Regions from separate parts of the Kitasatospora sp. NPDC024654 genome, predicted to be linked through region 2. Evidence: riboswitches for the same ligand, from Rfam matches in the RefSeq annotation. Region 2 holds a riboswitch; the other holds the start of a gene.
What was found. Region 2 has a riboswitch for cyclic di-AMP ahead of ACZ38L_RS35705 (LysM peptidoglycan-binding domain-containing protein). Riboswitches for the same ligand answer to the same signal wherever they lie in the genome.
Positions count from the first base shown of each region.

Region 1: it holds a riboswitch for cyclic di-AMP, as region 2 does, so the genes downstream of both, ACZ38L_RS12765 (transglycosylase family protein) here and ACZ38L_RS35705 (LysM peptidoglycan-binding domain-containing protein) in region 2, are expected to answer to the same signal.

Region 1 is NZ_JBVHLF010000016.1:48,632-55,822, forward strand. It holds gene ACZ38L_RS12745 (hypothetical protein) at 18-575, opposite strand; gene ACZ38L_RS12750 (nucleoside triphosphate pyrophosphohydrolase) at 632-1,630, shown strand; gene ACZ38L_RS12755 (SDR family NAD(P)-dependent oxidoreductase) at 1,669-2,091, opposite strand; gene ACZ38L_RS12760 (cytochrome P450 family protein) at 2,237-3,484, shown strand; cyclic di-AMP (ydaO/yuaA leader) riboswitch at 3,697-3,860, shown strand; gene ACZ38L_RS12765 (transglycosylase family protein) at 3,866-4,711, shown strand; gene eno (phosphopyruvate hydratase) at 4,900-6,189, shown strand; gene ACZ38L_RS12775 (FtsB family cell division protein) at 6,296-6,736, shown strand; gene ACZ38L_RS12780 (DUF501 domain-containing protein) at 6,751-7,191, shown strand, end outside.
Region 2 is NZ_JBVHLF010000124.1:2,012-9,202, reverse strand. It holds gene ACZ38L_RS35720 (SAM-dependent methyltransferase) at 1-101, opposite strand, end outside; gene ACZ38L_RS35715 (RNA polymerase sigma factor) at 462-1,091, shown strand; gene ACZ38L_RS35710 (hypothetical protein) at 1,088-1,852, shown strand; cyclic di-AMP (ydaO/yuaA leader) riboswitch at 2,143-2,304, shown strand; gene ACZ38L_RS35705 (LysM peptidoglycan-binding domain-containing protein) at 2,317-3,612, shown strand; gene ACZ38L_RS35700 (S53 family peptidase) at 4,125-5,375, opposite strand; gene ACZ38L_RS35695 (alkaline phosphatase family protein) at 5,752-7,188, shown strand.

The DNA of each region.
Region 1 (7,191 bases), on a different contig from region 2:
GGGGCCGTGCCCCGCGGTCAGGACCAGGCCGAGATCACCACGCCGGCGGTGGCCACCAGGACGCCGCCGAGCACGCTGGAGGTGATCACCTGCCCGGCGACCCGCTCACCGCGGGACACCACCTTCCGCTTCGGCGGCTCGGTCACCAGCGCTACGGCGTACGCACCGACCGCCACGACCATGAGCAGCAGCGCCAGCGAGTAGGCGATCGTGTCGGCACCCACCTCGTGGAGGTCGTCCGGGGCGTCCAGCTGCATCGGGGTCGGCCGCAGCACCGGCACGCCCCGGTCGATCGAGAGGTTCGGGTCGTCGACCTTCCCGTCGTCGGAGCGGAACTCGCCCGTGCAGGTGGTGCTGGAGCCCCGCCCGCTCCCGGCGCTCTGGCAGCCCACCGCGCGGAACGTCCCGGGGGTGCCCGCCAGCCGCAGCTCGTAGGCCAGGTCGTCGGCGCAGTAGGCCAGCCCGAACAGCGCGACGAGGAGGACGACGGCCGCCGTCTTCCAGCACCGTTCGCGTCGCCGCTCCGTGGTTCGCTGCTTCGACCTGGGCTTCTTCTTCGCTGGCACGGCGGTCACGGTAGCGCCGGCCTCCTGTGACGCTCCGGTCACCCCCGGGCGGTAGGTTCGACGGTGTGGAGACCTCGAAGCTGACCCTGCTCACCACCACCCACCGCGTCGCCCCCGGCCTGCTCAGCTGGCCGGCCTGGGAGGCGCTGCGCGCGGCGCCGCTGGTGCTCGCCGCCGACCCGGCGCACCCGCAGCTGCCGGCGCTGGCCCGGGCCGGCGTGACGGTGGAGCTGGTCGAGCGCGGCACCGCGCCGGCGCTGGCCCGGCTGCTGACCGAGCGGGCACCGCTGGTCTGGCTGGGCAGCCCGGACGGCGACCCGGGGCTGACCGACGCGCTGGCCCGGCTCGCTGTGGAGGAGGCCGGCGAGGTACCGGAGATCGAGCTGCTGCCCGGCTCGTACGACCTGCCCGGCGCCCGGCTACTCGACCTGGTCACGGTGATGGACCGGCTGCGCTCGCCCGGCGGCTGCCCGTGGGATGCCGAGCAGACCCACGCCTCACTGGTGAAGTACCTGGTCGAGGAGGCCTACGAGCTGGTCGAGGCGATCGAGGAGGGGGACCGGGAGACGCTGCGCGAGGAGCTGGGCGACGTGCTGCTGCAGGTCTTCTTCCACGCCCGGATCGCCGAGGAGCACCCGGCGGACCCGTTCTCGATCGACGAGGTGGCCGGGGCCATCGTCGAGAAGCTGATGTACCGCCACCCGCACGTCTTCGGCGACAGCGCCGCGTCGACCACCGACGAGGTGGAGGCCAACTGGGAGGCTCTCAAGGCCGCCGAGAAGCGGCACCGGGAGTCGGTGCTGGACGGCGTGCCGGCCGGGCTGCCGGCCCTGGCGTACGCGGCCAAGCTGGTCTCCCGGGTCCGCCGGGCGGGCTTCACGGGCGCGCCGGACGCGCCGTACCAGCTGCCCGCCGAGCTGGACGAGGGCAGCGCCGGCGAGCTGCTGCTGGCCGTGGTGCAGCGCGCGTACGACGCGGGGGTCGACCCGGACGCCGCGCTGCGCGCCGCCGCCCGCCGCTATCGCGCCGAGGTGCGCGCCGCCGAGGGGCACCCGGCCGACTGACCGGCCGGGGAGGCCCGGGCCGGGCGCCCCCGGTCGGATCAGGAAGCCTGCGGGGCCGGCGTGCCCGCGACGACGCGCTGCGGCGGGACGACCGCGCAGATCGCCTCGCCCAGCGGGTCGAGCAGTTCGGCCAGCCGGTCCAGGTGGCCGGGCAGCTCGTCCAGCGCGACGATCCGCTCGCCGTCCGGGCCGGCGACGCAGAAGAGGTCGATCCGGCCGAGGTGCTTCTCGGCGGTGTCCACCAGCGCGGCGATGTCGCTGGGCTGGTGGACGTCGCCGCTCACCCCGACCACCGGGCAACCCGGGCGGTCCAGGTCGGCGGCGAGGTCCTCGGCGATCCCGGCCCGGGGGTCGGCGATCAGCAGGCCGGTGGCGCCGGCGGCGACGAACCGACGGGCGAGTCCCGCACCGTCGCCGCCGTCGAGTACCGCGATGACCACCACTGCCCCGGCTACTCGCATGGCTGCTCCTCCTTGGGGGGACGCCACCGCACTGGCGTCCGCCTATGGCTATCCGAGGATCGTAGGCACGGCGCGACCCTCCGCAACAGGGATTACCCGTCAGGTGACCAGGCTCACTCCTGATCGGACCGGATAACGTCGGGTCATGCTGGAGCCGTCAGAGACCCCCATGCCACCCCTGTTCACCTGGGAGTTCGCCGCCGACCCCTATCCGGCGTACGCCTGGCTGCGAACGCACGCCCCCGTGCACCGGACCACCCTGCCCAGCGGGGTGGATGCCTGGCTGGTGACCCGGTACGCGGACGCCCGGCAGGCGCTGGCGGACGGCCGACTCTCCAAGAACCCGGCGCACCACAGCGAGCAGGCCCACCGCACCGGGCGGGTCGGCATCCCCGGCGAGCGCAGCGCCGACCTGATGACCCATCTGCTGAACATCGACCCGCCGGACCACACCCGGCTGCGTCGGCTGGTCTCCAAGGCCTTCACCCCGCGTCGGGTGGCCGCCTTCGAACCCCGGGTGCAGCAGCTGACCGACCGGCTGATCGACTCCTTCGCCGCCCGCGGCTCGGCCGACCTGATCCACGAGTTCGCCTTCCCGCTCCCCATCTACGCGATCTGCGACCTGCTCGGCGTGCCGGCCGAGGACCAGGACGACTTCCGGGACTGGGCCGGGATGATGATCCGCCACGGCGGCGGCCCGCGCGGCGGGGTGGCCCGTGCCGTGAAGCGGATGCGGACGTACCTGGCCGAGCTGATCCACCGCAAGCGGGCCGACCTGGGCGACGACCTGATCTCCGGTCTGATCCGGGCCAGCGACCACGGCGAGCACCTCACCGAGAACGAGGCCGCCGCGATGGCCTTCATCCTGCTCTTCGCCGGCTTCGAGACCACCGTCAACCTGATCGGCAACGGCACCTACGCGCTGCTCCGCAACCCGGAGCAGCGGGCGCTGCTGCAGGGCGCGCTCGCCCGCGGTGAGCGGGGGCTGCTGACCACCGGCGTCGAGGAGCTGTTGCGCTACGACGGCCCGGTGGAGCTGGCCACCTGGCGGTTCGCCACCGAACCGCTGACCATCGGCGGGGTGCGGATCGCGACCGGTGACCCGGTGTTGGTGGTGCTCGCGGCGGCCGACCGGGACCCGGCGCGGTTCGCCGCCGAGAACACCCTGGACCTGGCCCGGACGGACAACCCGCACCTGGGTTTCGGTCACGGGATCCACTACTGCATCGGCGCCCCGCTGGCCCGGCTGGAGGGGCAGATCGCGCTGGCCACGCTGCTGACCCGATTGCCGGACATTCAGCTCTCGGCGGATCCGGCCGAGTTGCGTTGGCGCGGCGGACTGATCATGCGTGGCCTGCGGGAACTCCCGGTGGCGTTCACGGCCGAGGGCTGACGGCGTGTCGGATTCGCCCTGGTGCGACCGAATATGAATGCCCATCAATGCGGACATATGCCCGTCGTTGGTAGGCGATCCATGACGGTCCGTAATTTTCATGTGATGTACGCGATATGAGCTTGTGATTGGTCTGCCCATCTGTCTACTCTCCGTGGAGTTCGCAGCTGCGGACCCCGTGCGCGGAACGCCGAATCCTGCCCGCCGCGCCATCGGGACACCGACCACACCCTGGGCAGGGGCGGGGGACCCAGGTATTTCCGCCGTTCCCCACGGCTAGGGGTGAAGCCGCCCGCCGGAGCGATCCGGACGGACGGCCGGGCCACCTCCCGGTCCGAACCCGACAGCTCACCTCGCAGGCGTGCGGAGAGGGAAACCTTCATGCTGCTCACCGGAACAGGCCGTCATCGTCGTCGCACCAATACCGAGAAGGCCATCGCCGCAGCCGGCGTGGCCGGGGTCGGACTGGCGATGCCGCTGCTCACCGCGACCGGCGCGCACGCCGCCACCGCATCGGTCTGGGACAAGGTCGCGGACTGCGAGAGCACCGGCAACTGGAGCATCAACACCGGCAACGGGTTCTACGGCGGCCTGCAGTTCACCTCCTCCACCTGGGCCGCGTACGGCGGCACCCAGTACGCCCCGCAGGCCAACCAGGCCACCCGGTCCCAGCAGATCTCCGTCGCCGAGAAGGTGCTGGCCGACCAGGGACCGGGCGCCTGGCCGGTCTGCTCGGTCAAGGCCGGCCTGACCGCCGGTGGCGCCCCCGCCGCGGTCGACACCTCGTCGTCGGGCTCGTCCGCGCCGGCCGCCCGCACCAAGGCCGCGCCGCAGGCCCAGTCGCACGGTCAGGCGCCGCAGGCCCAGCCGCAGCAGAGCGGCCCGGTCTTCCAGGGCAAGGCCGGCTGGGACCCGGCCGCCAAGGTCTTCTGGTACCAGAAGGACGGTGGCTGGCACTGGACCAGCCACCAGAGCGTCTACGACCAGTACGCCGGCGTGTCCGCGCAGGCCCCGGCCGCCCCGGCGGCGCCGGCCGCCGCCCCCGCCGCCGCGCAGGGCACCGGCTCGGGCCACGACTACACCGTGCGTCCCGGCGACACGCTCTCCATGATCGCCCAGGCCCAGCACCTCCAGGGCGGCTGGCAGGCGCTCTACGACGGCAACCACGGCACGATCGGCGGCGACCCGGACCTGATCATGCCCGGTCAGGTGCTGCACCTCGGCTGAGCCGGGCGGCGCGTGCGGGGCGATCAGGTTGCCCCGCACGCGCATTCGGGTGAACTACCGACCGGTAGTCCGGCCACACGCCGAGACGGGGAGCCAGGTCCGGGCGGCCGGACCGGTGGGTGCGGTTAGGCTCTGGTCGTACGACCCGTTCCACGTCCCCCGGACCGCTTCCGCATAGGAGATGCCTCGTGCCGTCCATTGATGTCGTCGTAGCCCGCGAGATCCTCGACTCCCGCGGCAACCCCACGGTCGAGGTCGAGGTCGGCCTCGACGACGGCAGCACCGGCCGTGCCGCTGTTCCGTCCGGCGCCTCCACCGGTGCCTTCGAGGCCCTGGAGCTGCGCGACGGCGACAAGAACCGCTACTTCGGCAAGGGTGTCGAGAAGGCCGTCCTCGCCGTGATCGAGCAGATCGGCCCGGAGCTGGTCGGCTACGACGCGACCGAGCAGCGGCTGATCGACCAGGCGATGCTGGACCTGGACGCCACCCCCGACAAGTCCTCGCTCGGCGCCAACGCCATCCTGGGCGTCTCGCTCGCCGTGGCGCACGCCGCCTCCGAGGCCAGCGACCTGCCGCTGTTCCGCTACCTGGGCGGCCCGAACGCGCACGTCCTGCCGGTCCCGATGATGAACATCCTCAACGGCGGCTCGCACGCGGACTCCAACGTCGACATCCAGGAGTTCATGATCGCCCCGATCGGCGCGGAGTCCTTCTCCGAGGCCGTCCGCTGGGGCGTCGAGGTCTACCACACGCTCAAGGGCGTGCTGAAGGAGCGCGGTCTCTCCACCGGCCTCGGCGACGAGGGCGGCTTCGCGCCGAACCTGGACAGCAACCGCGAGGCGCTCGACCTGATCGTCGAGGCCATCAAGAAGGCCGGCTACACCCCGGGCAAGGACGTCGCGCTCGCCCTGGACGTCGCCTCCTCCGAGTTCTACAAGGACGGCGCCTACCAGTTCGAGGGCAAGGCGCTCTCCTCCGCCGAGCTCGGCGCCTACTACGCCGACCTGGTCGCCAACTACCCGCTGGTCTCCATCGAGGACCCGCTGGACGAGTCGGACTGGGAGGGCTGGAAGGCCCTCACCGACGAGCTGGGCGCCAAGGTGCAGCTGGTCGGTGACGACCTGTTCGTGACCAACCCGGCCCGCCTGGCCAAGGGCATCGCGACCGGCACCGCCAACGCGCTGCTGGTGAAGGTGAACCAGATCGGCTCGCTGACCGAGACCCTGGACGCCGTCGAGCTGGCCCAGCGCAACGGCTACCGCTGCATGATGTCGCACCGCTCCGGCGAGACCGAGGACGTCACCATCGCCGACCTCGCGGTCGCCACCAACTGCGGCCAGATCAAGACCGGTGCCCCGGCCCGTTCGGAGCGCGTCGCCAAGTACAACCAGCTGCTGCGCATCGAGGAGATCCTCGACGACGCCGCCGAGTACGCCGGCCGTGCCGCCTTCCCGCGGTTCCGCTCCGCGGACCAGTAAGCACAGCGAGTTCGAGGGCTGACACGCCCGTAGTTCGCCGTCCGGTGCCCCGCCGTTCACCCCGTAGGGTGGACGCCGGGGCACCGGTGCGAACGGAGGGGTAGCGATGGCAGGCTGGAAGATCCCGGGACTGGCGGCGCGGCCGCGCTTCACCAGCCGGGCCACCGTGCTCGTCCTGGTGCTCTGCGCGCTGGTGGCGATCCTCGCCTACCCCACCCGCCAGTTCCTCTCCCAGCGCTCCGAGATCAATGCCCAGCGGGTCACGGCCGAGCAGGCCCGGCAGCAGGTCGAGCAGCTGACCAAGGAGCGGGCCCGCTGGCAGGACCCGGAGTACGTGAAGGCCCAGGCCCGCGAGCGGCTGCACTACGCGCTCCCCGGGGAGACCGCGTTCGTCTCGGTCGACCCGAAGCCCTCGGCGGCCGCCCAGCCGTCCTCGGCGGCCGTCTCGGCGCAGGCCGCCAAGGCGCCCAAGCCCTGGTACACCACCCTCTGGGACTCCGTCGACGCGGCCGACACCGCAACCCCCGCCCCCGCCCACGCCCCGTGAGAAGACGCACCGCCATGACCACTGAGAACACCCCGCCGGTCGACGACCGTGACCTCGCCGCCGTCGCGGCCCAGCTCGGCCGCGTCCCGCGCGGCACCCGCGCCGTCGCGCACCGCTGCCCGTGCGGCAACCCGGACGTCGTCGAGACCGCCCCCCGGCTGGCCGACGGCACCCCGTTCCCCACGCTGTACTACCTGACCTGCCCCAAGGCCGCCTCGCTGATCGGCACCCTGGAGGCGGACGGTGTGATGAAGGAGCAGACCGCCCGGCTCGCCGAGGACCCGGAGCTGGCCGCCGCGTACCAGAAGGCGCACGAGGACTACATCGCCCGCCGGGACGCCATCGAGGTGCTGGAGGGCTTCCCCTCGGCCGGCGGGATGCCGGACCGGGTGAAGTGCCTGCACGTCCTGGTGGGCCACGCGCTGGCCGCCGGGCCCGGGGTCAACCCGCTCGGT
Region 2 (7,191 bases):
TCGGCGGCGAAGTTGGTGGTGCCACCCAGGTAGTAGTCGTACATCCGGGCGGAATGCGCCCGGTGCAGTTCCAGGTTGACCTCGTTGTAGTCCGTCGGCATCCGCTCTCTCCCCCTGCTCCGAACGCGGACCCGTCCGCGCGGCGGGCGTTCCGGAATCCGCCCGCCAGGGTATGCCATGGCGCACATCGGCCCGACCCGGTTCGCGGTTTCCCACGCGCCTTCCCGCGTCACCCGGGGCGCGGACCCGATCGATCACGGCTCCGGCCAAAATGTGCGGTGACGGTGGCATATGACCATACGTCAGATAGTCTTTCCATCACAGCATGACAGCTAGTAACCGTTGTGCCGATCTTCTTGCGTCACGGGCCGCCCGATGCGCTGTGATGTTCCCGAGGGGGTCGCTCCGGTCCCCGGCGGACGACCGGCCGTGGACCACGGCCGCCGGTCCTGGAGGGCCGAATGACGATCGACAGGGGCGTGCCGCCGCAACCCGGTGGGCACCGGGGAGGGCGGGCCGTGACCGAGGGCGGCGAGGCGACGCCGGCGGACGGCCGGCTGCTCCTCACACTCCAGGCGTTCTGCGAGACCCACGAGCGCGCCTGGCACGGGTTCGCGCTGACCCAGGTCGGCGGCGACCAGGACGCCGCCCTGGTGGTCGCCGGGATGAAGGCCCACCTACGGCAACGCTGGGCGCTGGCGCTCCGCCAGGAGATCCCCGCCACCTACGCCTGGCGGCTGCTCAAGGAGCACGTCGCGGCCTGGATGCTGCACACCGGGCGGCGGCAACCGGCCCTGCTGGAGAGCGCGGTGCTCGACACCGTGGTCCGGCGCCTTCGCGCCGGCCGCCCCGGGGACGGCCGGCGCGAACTCCCCGAGGGACGCGGCCTCCACACCGCGATCCTGGGCCTGCCGGAGCGCCAGCACGATGTCATCGTCCTCAGGTACGTGCTGGACATGGACGAGGAGGAGATCGCACAGTACCTCGGCCGGCCGGCCGCGACCGTGCGCTCCCACCTGCGGCACGCCCACCGCAACCTCGCCCGGGCCCTCGACCTGCCCGAACCGGCCGACTCGCAAGGAGCGCCATGACCGCCGGGGAGCACCAGCACGGCCTGCCGTCCCGCCCCCGCCCGCACGACCGCCGGAACGGCACTGCGGGCCGGTTCCGTGCGCCGACCAGCGGGCCGGCGCACGACGGGCGGTCCGGCGCCGGGGCCGAGCCGCCGGTGGTCGTCTTCAGCGGCGCGTCCCGGCTGCCGGCGCACGAGCCGGACCGGATCAGCGCGGCGCCCGTCCGGCTGCCGTCCGAGCACGAGCAGGCGGCCCACGAACTCGCCCTGGTCACCGCGCTGGTGCTGAACGCCCCGCAGGCCGCGCACAGCCTCGACCTGCTGGTCAACTCCGCCCGGATCCACCCCGAGGGGGCGCTGGTCTTCGCCGGGCTGCTCTACCTGACCGACCGGACGGACGCGGCGCAGTTCTGGTGGCAGTTCGCGGCGGGCGGCGGCAGCCAGACCGCCGCGTACTGCCTGCACCTCTACCACCTGCTGCTCGGCGAGCCCCGGGACGCCGCCTACTGGCGTGCCCAGGCGGACCGGCTGGCCGGCCATCCGCTGCCGCGGCCGAAGCGGGGGCTGGCCGCGGCGGCGGTGCGCGGGAGCGTCCCGCTGCTGCCGGAGGAGGTGCGACGCGACATCCTGGCCCGCTGCCACCAGGGGCTGCTGCCGCGGCTGCCCATCCGGCTGGAGGCGGTGATCAACCGGCTGGTGGTCACGGCGAACGACGACGACTTCGGGGAGATCCCGCAGCCCTCCGACACCCTGGTCGGCGATCTGGCGTCGACGTGCTGAGGCCTGCCCGGGAGCGCCTCGGCCTGGTGAGGCGGACACGAATTTGTTCGACTGTTGTTCCGGGTGGGTTCAGCCACCGTTGCGGAACACCGGCGCCCGCCTCACCGTGCCAGATCAGGCCGGTCCGTGAACCGACCGCCGATCGGCGGGGCGTCACTCTCCAATCGCATGACGTGATTTTTGTGTGATGCGCACGATGCTGGCTTGTTATCAAGCTGATGATCCCTCTAGTCTCCCAGCAGTCCGCCGCTGCGGACTCCCGACCGCGGTACGCCGAGCCCTGCCCGCCGCGGGAGGGAAGCCGACCACCCATGGGCAGGGGTGGGGGACCCAGGTTTGGTGCCGTCCCCACGGCTAGGGGTGAAGCCGCGCGCCGGGGCCTCCGGCGGGCGGCCGGGCCACCTCCCGGCCCGAACCCGACAGCTCACCTCGCAGGCGTGCGGAGAGGGACACAGAGGGACATCATGGTGTTTTCCGGTTCCGGCCGTCACCGTCGCCCCACCCAGGCCGACCGCGCCGTGGTCGCCGCCGGCGTGGCGGGCGCGGGCATAGCGCTGCCGCTGCTCACCGCGACCAGCGCGCACGCCGCCCCGGTCAGCACCTGGAACGCGGTCGCCCAGTGCGAGACCGCCGGGAACTGGACCGCCGACACCGGGAACGGGCTCTACGGAGGCCTACAGCTCACCCAGCGGACCTGGGTCGCGTACGGCGGCGACAAGTACGCCGCCGAGCCCGACCACGCCACCCCCGACCAGCAGATCGCCATCGCCGAGAAAGTGCTGGCCAACCAGGGGCCGGGCGCCTGGCCGAACTGCTCCGACTCCGCCGGCCTGAGCAGCGACGGGCCGGCGCCGGTGCTCAACACCAGCCAGCCCGTTCCGGCGACTCCGGCACCGGCCGGTGGCAGCACGGTGCTGGCGGGTCCCGACGACCCGACCTTCCCGGGCCACGGCGGGTGGGACGGGTACGACGGCGTGTACTGGTACCAGTCCGGGGGCGTCTGGTACTGGACGAACCAGCAGTCCGTCTACCTCGAGCACACGGGGGCGGCGGCGACCGCGCAGCCGAGCGCGGGCGGGAGCACGACCGTCACGCCCACCACGCCGGTCACGCCTGCGGCTCCGGCCACACCCACCACGACGGGCACCACGGCCACGCCCACCGCTCCGACGACGTCGCCCGCCCCGGGCACGCCGGGCACGCCGGGCACGCCGGGTACGCCGGGTACGCCGGGCACCACGGGGACCACCGGCACGACGGGCACGGCGACCCCGGTCACGCCGACGACGCCCACCACCCCGACGTCCGGCGGCACCACGGGCACCACGGGCACCACGGGCACCACGGGCACGGCCGCGCCCGGCACGCCGGCCACGCCGGGCAGCTCGGGCAGCACCACGGACACGCCCTCGACCGGCACGACGCCCACGACGACCCCGGTCACGCCGGCGGCACCGACCACCCCGGCGGCACCCGCCGCCCCGGCCACCGGCACGAGCACGGGCGCTGGCACGGGCACCACGGCCGCCCCGGCCACTCCCACCTCCCCCGCACCGTCCGCCACCACCACCCCGGCCCCCGCGCCGACCAGCAGCACGGCCCCGGCCGGCACCTACACCGTGGCCACCGGCGACACCCTCTCCGGGATCGCCCAGTCCCACCAGTTGCCCGGCTGGAACGGCCTCTACCAGGACAACGCCTCGACCGTCGGCACCAACCCCGACCTGATCCACCCGGGCCAGCAGCTCCAGCTCCCCTGACTCCGGTTCACCCGTGCTCGCGCCCGCCGCCCCGGTGGGCGCGAGCACGTGCCGCGGGGCGGGGGAATCCGCCGGGGCGGGAGGAGTGTGGCGACCGCGGCCTCCGGCCACGATGGGGGGTGCGGTCGGCTGGGCAGGGGGAAGCGGGCACCGCGGCTGCGCCGGGCCCCCGGCCACGAGGGTGAGGCCGTGCCGGCAGGTGGTGGTCACACGATCGGGCGTACCGCGCCTTGGACCCGTCCGAACCCGATCGCTCCCGCAGCGCGGTTCCCGTGCGCCCGGTCGGCGATCAGGCCGGGGTCTGCGGCATCCCAACCACCGGGCCCGGCCCGCCGATCGGGAGCCGGCCCGGCCCGCGGCAGATGGTGATCCCGCCCGGCCCCCGTGCCCGGGCGGGATCGCCGTCGTCCGCGCGGCCCCCGCGAACCGCGCGGACGACGGCGGGGATGGTGACGCGCGGGCCGCCGTCCGACCACGACGGCCCACGCGTCACCCCGTCCCCGGGACGGCCGTCAGCCCGTGAAGGCGGCCAGTCCGTCCGGGGTGCCCAGGCCGGTCGGGCCGTCGTAACCGGGGCCCGCCGTGCAGAGGTAGGACGGGGAGCAGGTGGCGGTGGAACCGGTGGTCACGTCCCAGAGCGCGCTCGGGTGGGCGTAGGCGTCGGCCGCCGGGTAGCTCGCCGAGGGAGCGCCGGCGTCGGCGTAGACCGCGGCGATGATCGGCGAGGCGACGCTGGTACCGCCGTAGACGTTCCAGCCGGAGCCGCCGTAGGTCTGGTAGACCGCGACGCCGGTGGCGGGGTCGGCGACCGCCGAGACGTCCGCGACGGTCCGCTTCGAACAGCCGGTGTCCTTCTGCCAGGTCGGCTTGGCGTCGTACGCCGAGCAGCCGGAGCCGGCCCCCTCGGTGCTGCTGGTGGACCACACCGACTCGCTCCAACCGCGGCTGTTGGAAGCCTTGTTGAGCGAGGTGCCACCGACCGCGGTGACGTACCGCGAGGCCGCCGGGTACTCCACGCCGTAGCCGCCGTCACCGGAGCTCGCGGTGATCGCGACACCCGGGTGGTTGTAGTAGCTGGTGTCGTAGCTGGGGTCCGAGGAGGACTCGCTGCCGCCGTAGCTGTTGGAGACGAACTTGGCGCCCAGCTTGACCGCCTCGTTGACCGCGGTGCCCAGGTTGGCCGTGGTCGCGCTCTTGGCCTCGACCAGGATGATGTGCGCGTTCGGCGCGATCGCCGAGACCATGTCCAGGTCGAGCGATATCTCGCCCGCCCAGCCGGAGTTGTTGGTGGGCAGCGAGGTGGTGCTGCCGGTCTGGCTGACCTGCTTGAAGCAGCCGCTGGCGGTGGTGCAGGCGGGCAGGCCGTACTGCGCGCGGTAGACGGCCAGGTCGGACGCCGCGTTGGGGTCGTTGTAGGCGTCCACGATGGCCACGGTCTGGCCCGCGCCACCGTTCGCCGGGAGGTTGTACGCGCTGCGCAGGTCGCTCGGACCGTAACCCGAGGGGGTGGCGTTGGCGCTGATGCCGAGCGGGCTGACGTGCTGGGCGACGCTGGTGACCCGCAGTGCGTCACAAGCCATCTGACCGGCCGTCGGGACGGCGCACGAGCGGACCCAGGAGGTCCCGTCGTGACTGAAGGTCAGCGGGGCGGCGTCGGCCGGGGCGGCCGCGAACGCGGAGAGTGCCAGCGAGGCCGTACCGGCCAGGGCGATGGCGATTCTTCGGGACGTGGCGGATGTGGGGGTGAAGGTCGCGAGGCGCAACGGACTGTCTCCTGTGGTTGGTGAACCTGGAGTTGCAGGTGTGGGGGACCGCGCGAGGACAGGGCTGTCCCCGCGACGGGGTGTGCGCGTGCTGGGCCGAACCGGCTCCGGGTGGGGAGCGGGCCGGCTCGCGGACGAGGCTAGTTAAGACATGACCTGATCAACAAGAGTTCGAACGGATCTTCCCCACCGTCCATGATGAGAATTCGACCCAGCCCCGATTCCGGCCAGTAGGGACGCCGGATTCCGGACGTTTTCGATTTGTTCACCGAACACCTCCCACACCACGGCTGCGCGGTGGGCCAGAGTCGTACCCGGATCGGCACGGCCATTTGCCCCGTACCAGGCGTGAACTGACGGAGAGGCAGGAGAACAAATGTCCGGAATGACCCGACGCAGGCTGCTCGGCGCGGCGGCCGGCGTGGCCGGTGGAGCGGCGGCGATGACGCTGCTGCCGCCCAGCGTGCAGCAGGCGGTCGCGGCCGGTGTGCCGCGGCGCGGCTCACTACGCGACGTCGAGCACGTAGTGATGCTGATGCAGGAGAACCGCTCCTTCGACCACTACTTCGGCACCCTGTCCGGCGTGCGCGGCTTCGACGACCCGAACGCCCTGCGGCTGCCCGACGGCCGCCCGGTCTTCTACCAGCCCGACAGCGTCAACCCGGACGGCTACCTGCTGCCGTTCCACCTGGACACCCGCACCACCAGCGCCCAGGCAATCCCCTCCACCAGCCACGCCTGGGCCGTCCAGCACCAGGCCTGGAACGGCGGCAGGATGGACCAGTGGCTCCCCGCGCACCGGGCGGCGGACGGGGCCAACGGGCCGTACGTGATGGGTTACTACACCCGCGACGACATCCCGTTCCAGTTCGCGCTGGCCGAGAACTTCACCGTCTGCGACCACTACTTCTGCTCGGTGCAGGGCCCGACCTGGCCCAACCGGCTCTACTGGATGACCGGCAGCATCGACCCGGCCGGCACCCAGGGCGGCCCGATCATCCAGAACGCCGCGCCGACCCCGCTCACCTGGACCACCTACGCCGAGCAGCTGGAGGCGGCCGGGGTGAGCTGGAAGGTCTACCAGGAGACCGACAACTACGACACCGACGTGCTCTCGCTCTTCGCCAACTTCCAGCAGGCCAAGCCCGGTGACCCGCTCTACGACAAGGGCGTGGCCGCGCAGCCGACCGGCACCTTCGAGGACGACGCGCGCAACGACCGACTGCCGGCGGTCTCCTGGATCCTGCCGACCAGCTACCAGTCCGAGCACCCGAACTACCTGCCGGCCGCCGGCGCCGACTTCGTCGCCTCCAAGATCGAGGCCATCGCGTCGAACCCGAAGGTCTGGGCGAAGACCGTCTTCATCCTCAACTACGACGAGAACGACGGGCTCTTCGACCACGTGGCGCCGCCGGTGCCGGGGGCGGGCACCGCCGGCGAGTTCATCGGCGGGCTCCCGATCGGCGGCGGCTTCCGGGTGCCGTGCATCATCATCTCGCCCTGGACGGTGGGTGGTTGGGTGGCCTCGGAGCCTTTCGACCACACCTCGGTGCTGCAGTTTCTGGAGTGCTTCACCGGGGTCACGGCCGCGAACGTCACCGACTGGCGGCGGGAGACGTTCGGCGACCTCACCTCGGCGTTCCAGTTCCGCCACGGCACCGCGCGGGCCCCACGGCTGCCCGGTACCGCGGCCCAACTCGCCCTGGCGGAGCTTGAGGTGGCCAACAACCCGGCCCCCACCCTGCCGGGCGCCGACCAGCACTTCCCGCGCCAGGAGCCGGGCCACCGCCGGCAGGTGCCGCCGCAGCGGTGACGA